One region of the Citrobacter sp. MNAZ 1397 genome, then DNA from elsewhere that is predicted to be linked to it. Evidence: predicted binding sites of a transcription regulator. Region 1 holds the regulator's gene; the other holds the start of a gene.
The links. Region 1 encodes CRP, which controls carbon source genes, mostly activating them, when cyclic AMP is high. Its sites were predicted from a motif close to ATGTGANNNNNNTCACAT; they were not measured.

Region 1 (3,116 bases):
TTGGCCCGGAAGCGAATGACTTCGGGCTGCTGGAACAGACGTTTATTGAGTACGGACAAACCGGTAAAGGCCAGGCGCGAAAATATCTGCATACCTATGATGAAGCCGTTCCCTGGAATCAGGTTCCCGGCACTTTCACCCCCTGGCAACCCTTGCCAGAGCCAACAGATGTGCTTTTTTATGAAGGGTTACACGGCGGCGTGGTGACGCCACAGCATGATGTCGCCCGCCATGTCGATCTGCTGGTGGGCGTGGTTCCGATCGTTAACCTTGAGTGGATTCAAAAGCTGGTGCGTGATACCAGTGAGCGCGGCCATTCCCGTGAGGCGGTAATGGATTCAGTGGTGCGTTCGATGGAAGATTATATCAACTTCCTTACTCCCCAGTTTTCCCGCACCCATATCAACTTCCAGCGTGTGCCGACGGTAGATACCTCCAACCCGTTCGCCGCTAAAGTGATCCCCTCGCTGGATGAAAGCCTGGTGGTTATTCATTTTCGTAATCTGGAAGGGATCGACTATCCCTGGTTGCTGGCAATGCTCCAGGGGTCATTCATTTCGCACATGAACACGCTGGTGGTGCCGGGCGGAAAAATGGGGCTGGCGATGGAGCTTATCATGACGCCGCTGGTACAGCGGCTGATGGAAGGGAAGAAGATTCAATAGCCTTCCGGCGGGACGCAACATCGGCTCCCGCCAGGGTATCCCGGCACGCAGCGCCACCGGGGAAAACGCCTGATGCGCTTCGCTTATCCGGCCTGCGTTCTCAGGCCTCAATCACTTCATACGAGTGCGTGATTTTCACCGCCTTCTCCAGCATTAATGCCACGGAGCAATATTTCTCAGCAGAGAGATCCACCGCACGCGATACAGCCGCTTCTTTCAGCTCTTTGCCGGTCACGATAAAGTGCAAATTGATATGCGTAAACAGACGCGGAGCCTCCTCGCGGCGCTCCGATGTCAGCTTCACTTCGCAGTCTTTCACATCGTGACGGCCTTTTTGCAAGATAGAGACAACATCGATAGCGCTGCATCCCCCCGCCGCCATCAGCACCATTTCCATCGGGCTGGGGGCTTTGTCGCCTGAGTTACCATCCATCAGGATCTGGTGCCCGGACGCAGACTCGCCAAGGAACGTTAAACCTTCTACCCATTTCACACGAGCTTGCATTTTTAATTCACTCCGGAGTTACAATTTTCTTTACAGATTACGCGTACATAAGAAAACGCGCAACGGAAGGCGACCTGCGTCAAGCTGAAGCGAGACACCAGGAGACAGGCGACAAAAGCTATGCTAAAACAATCGGGATGCTACAGTGATACATTGACGTTATGCATGTATGCAGAGGACATCACATATTACAGGCCGCAGGCATGTCTGACGGTCCACTTCCCAGGTATGGGGAAGATAGATTGCAACCCCGGACGCGATATGTGAATCCAGCGTCTGGAGCCAGCTTATAACAGAGGATAACCGCGCATGGTGCTTGGCAAACCGCAAACAGACCCGACTCTCGAATGGTTCTTGTCTCATTGCCACATTCATAAGTACCCGTCGAAGAGCACGCTGATTCACCAGGGTGAAAAAGCGGAAACGTTGTATTACATCGTCAAAGGCTCAGTGGCTGTGCTAATCAAGGATGAAGAAGGTAAAGAGATGATCCTCTCTTACCTTAACCAGGGAGATTTTATCGGTGAACTGGGTCTGTTCGAAGAGGGTCAGGAGCGTAGTGCATGGGTACGCGCCAAAACCGCTTGTGAAGTGGCCGAAATCTCCTACAAAAAATTCCGCCAGTTAATTCAGGTGAACCCGGATATCCTGATGCGTTTGTCTTCCCAGATGGCGCGTCGTCTGCAGGTCACCTCAGAAAAAGTCGGTAACCTCGCCTTCCTTGATGTGACAGGCCGTATCGCACAGACGCTGCTGAATCTGGCAAAACAGCCGGATGCAATGACCCACCCGGACGGTATGCAAATTAAAATTACCCGTCAGGAAATTGGTCAGATCGTCGGTTGCTCCCGCGAAACCGTTGGTCGTATCCTGAAAATGCTGGAAGATCAAAACCTGATCTCCGCGCACGGTAAAACCATCGTCGTGTACGGTACACGTTAATTCTCAAGCGGCGCATCGCCCTTAACGATGCGCCGTTTTTGTCTCTCTTCCCCATGTGGCGCAGGCTGATTTATCACCCCGAAATCAACTATGCACTGCGACAAACGCTGGTGTTATGCCTTCCTGTGGCTGTCGGACTCATTCTGGGCCATTTACAGCAGGGGCTGCTTTTCTCACTCGTTCCCGCCTGTTGCAATATTGCGGGTCTGGATACACCACACAAACGCTTTTTTAAACGTCTGATCATCGGCGGTTCGCTTTTTGCGGGTAGCAGCCTTGCAGTACAACTGCTTCTGGCGCAAGCGCTCCCCCTGCCGATCATTTTGACGGGTCTGACCCTTATCCTGGGCGTAACGGCAGAAATCAGCGCGCTTCACGGACGCCTGCTGCCCGCCTCGCTTATCGCCGCTATCTTCACGTTAAGCCTCGCCGGAAATATGCCTGTCTGGGAACCATTGCTGATTTATGGGTTCGGTACCCTGTGGTACGGCGCGTTTAACGCCTTCTGGTTCTGGCTATGGCGGGAGCAACCGCTACGTGAATCATTGAGCCTGCTGTATCGCCAGTTGGCGGACTATTGCGAAGCGAAATACAGCCTGCTGACGCAACATGTCGATCCAGAAAAAGCCCTCCCCCCGCTGCTGACACGTCAGCAAAAGGCGGTGGATATGATCAGCCAGTGTTATCAACAGTTGCATATGCTGGCGGCGAATAATAACAACGACTACAAGCGGTTACGCCGCGTTTTCCAGGTCGCTCTGGACTTACAGGAACACATTGCCGTTAGTCTGCATCAACCGCAGGAAGTCCAGGAACTGGTAGAACGCAGCCATGCCGAAGAGGTTATCCGCTGGAATGCGCAAACCGTTGCCGCGCGGTTACGGGTTATCGCCGATGATATTCTTTATCATCGCTACCCCAAACGCTTCAATATGGATAAACAAATTGGCGCGCTGGAGAAAATTGCCCGCCAGCACCCGGATAACCCGGTTGGGCAGTTTTGC
Region 2 (3,116 bases), on a different contig from region 1:
CATTAATGTAGAAATCCGCCTGGCCGTCACTCAGTAGCCTGAACGCCTCTTCACCATTTTCGACCCGGCGCAATTCACGGAATTTCAGGTTCGGATAACGCTGCTGCACACGATCCTGCGTGGCGTCATCACGCAGAAAGAGTACACGGCTATTGTGCAAATCCTCTGGTTTGTAGATACGCTGAGTCGTGCTGGCTGCAACGACTTCATTATCGAACAGCCGGGAAGATAATATCCGGTTGCGCGCAAGGTCATCAGTGCGAATCACGCCAGCGTACAGGCCATAATCATCATTAGCAAAACGCCGATCCATTTCCTCTGCATCAATGGGGCGTATCTGCACGTTATAGCCATAGCGCTCATGGAGCATGGCCGCGAGGCGTGGGTATAACCCTTGATAATTCCCCTGTGCGTCGCGCCAGAATGCGAAACTTTCTGCGTCATAGACCCATACAGGTATTGTCTCTGGCGGCTTTTGTTGCACGGACGGTGCAGCGCTGGCAGGTCTGAGCCAGAAAAGAGCACAACCCAGTAATAAGAGAAAGAAAAGCGAGGAGGTCAGCGCCTTCCGACAGCACCATTTCAACAGGGCATCCTCTGTAGGTGTCACGACTGTTTTATATGCAGTTTATGTAAGCCTCTACAATCCGGCATTTTTTTTCTTCGTTTTGCGAAGCGGCGGAGCATTCAGACTAATAACAGGCAAAACTGTGAACGCACTTTGCTTTTTTAAAACAATTTTTCATTAAATTTGAAAGTGTGTTTGTCAGGTAGTAAGGTTTATTCAATTGCCTACTCGATGCATTAACCAGGAGATGAATATGAAGATTGCACTGATGATGGAAAACAGCCAGGCAGGGAAAAACGCCATCATCCTTAAAGAATTGAAAGCGGTTGCGGATGAAAAAGACTTTCCGGTCTTCAACGTGGGCATGAGTGATGAAAACGATCATCACCTGACCTATATCCACCTTGGTATTATGGCCAGCATTCTGTTGAATGCCAAAGCGGTCGACTTTGTGGTGACAGGTTGTGGTACCGGGCAGGGGGCTCTGATGTCGCTGAACATTCACCCGGGCGTTATCTGCGGTTACTGTATTGATCCGGCTGATGCTTTTCTGTTTGCCCAGATTAACAACGGCAACGCGCTTTCATTGCCGTTCGCTAAAGGCTTTGGCTGGGGGGCGGAACTCAATGTGCGCTTTATCTTTGAAAAAGCGTTCACGGGCGGCAAAGGTGAAGGCTACCCGCCTGAACGTAAAGAGCCGCAGGTCCGTAATGCCGGCATCCTTAACCAGGTGAAAGCCGCTGTGGTAAAAGAGAATTACCTTGATACTTTGCGTGCCATTGATCCTGAACTGGTGAAAACCGCCGTTTCCGGCCCGCGCTTCCAGCAATGCTTCTTTGAAAACTGCCAGGATAAAGCCATCGAAGCCTTTGTGCGTGAGATCCTCGCCTGATACACCCGGGGCCAGCAAAGTCTGGCCTCTGCTTTCCCGCCTGTGTTAACCCGCCACGTTTTTTGTCTTCACACTCTAAATTATTTTTAAAAATACTAAAAAAATTTTAGTTGGTAAGTTTCAGATTTAACACCAATTTTTAACAAAAACGAAATTCCTTAAAAAATAAAACGTGATTTCTATCACGTAAATATTGCTTTTTGTGATGGAGGTCATATTATATGCACATCAACCGATAACACCTGCATAACAAATCGCCGGAGCAAAACATGAAACTGCGTAAAATCCTGAAAAGCATTTTTGAAACTTACTGCAAAACATTCAAAGACGTACCGCCGGGCGCCATGTTCTGATGATAAAAAAACCTGCCACGGCAGGTTTTTTTACGTCCGAAGAGACGACAAAAGCGGCGATCCTCGCCGCTTTTTGCTTATCAGAAGAAGGCCGAGACCAACATGTAGCTGGCAGCACAGGCGCAACTGACACCAATCAGGCCCGGAATGATAAAGCTGTGGTTAATGATAAATTTGCCGATACGCGTGGTGCCCGAACGGTCAAAACCGATACAGGCGAGGTCACTTGGGTAGGTCGGCAGGACAAAATAGCCGTACGAGGCCGGGAAGAAAGCGATCAACATTTTAGGTTCGACGCCCAGCATCAGCCCCATCGGCGCAACGGCGGTCAGCGCGGCGGCCTGGCTGTTTACCAGTTTGGAGACGAGGAACAGGACGATAGCGTAGGTCCATGGATGGCTTTTCACGACCCCTTCCAGCGCCATTTTCAGCTCATTCAGATGCGCCTGGAAAAATGTATCACTCATCCATGCAACACCAAACACCGAGAAAATCGCCACCATTCCCGCTTTGAAAACCGCACCACCTGAAATCGCAGAAGCGTTGACCTTACAGACCATCAGCATGACGGCACCGGCAATCAACATCATCATCTGAATGACCAGATTCATTGAAAGCGGCGAGAGTTTACCTTTGACATCAAAGGCCGGACGTAATTGCGGGAGCGCGCCGAGTAACACCACGACAAGGATGCCGGCAAAGAAGATCCATGTTGACCAGTAGGCCTCTTTTGGGAAGCGCTGGTTCATCAGGGTTTCGCTACTGCCGTAGATGAATTCGCGCTGTTTAGGATCTTTTAATTTTTCCTGAAAATCCTTGTCATCTGCCAGATCTTTACCGCGACGCAGGCTCCACAACGCCGCAATAGCGACACCGAAAAGCGATGCCGGAACAGAGACGGCCAATATTTCAAGAATGCTCCATGCATGGCCAATACCGTGCTGCGCGCCAAGAATGGAGACCAGCGATACGACCGCAACGGAAACCGGCGACGCGGTAATGGCCATTTGTGAGGCAATTGACGCTACGGCCATCGGGCGTTCCGGACGGATATTTTTCTTAAGCGCGATGTCGGCGATAATGGGAAACATCGTATATACCACATGCCCGGTGCCGCAGAGGAAGGTTAAAGTCCAGGTGGTGAATGGCGCCAGTAACGTAATATGCTGGGGGTGGCGACGTAATAACCGCTCCGCAAATTGCATCATCACGTTCAGACCGCCTGCGGTTTGCAGCGTGGCCGCACAACCAATAACGGCAAGAATCGTGAGCATAACATCTACTGGCGGCTTACCCGGTTCCA

Region 2: the regulator CRP is predicted to act here: its motif matches at 1,661-1,678, upstream of azuC (stress response protein AzuC).

Annotation. Positions count from the first base shown of each region.
Region 1 covers NZ_JAKIVH010000003.1:423,045-426,160, reverse strand. Annotated here, with positions in the region: gene L2097_RS19185 (phosphoribulokinase) at 1-665, shown strand, start outside; gene L2097_RS19180 (OsmC family protein) at 766-1,170, opposite strand; gene crp (cAMP-activated global transcriptional regulator CRP) at 1,480-2,112, shown strand; gene L2097_RS19170 (YccS/YhfK family putative transporter) at 2,166-3,116, shown strand, end outside.
Region 2 covers NZ_JAKIVH010000001.1:2,197,157-2,200,272, reverse strand. Annotated here, with positions in the region: gene L2097_RS10355 (HD domain-containing phosphohydrolase) at 1-586, opposite strand, end outside; gene L2097_RS10350 (RpiB/LacA/LacB family sugar-phosphate isomerase) at 822-1,460, shown strand; gene azuC (stress response protein AzuC) at 1,730-1,813, shown strand; gene L2097_RS10340 (anaerobic C4-dicarboxylate transporter) at 1,894-3,116, opposite strand, start outside.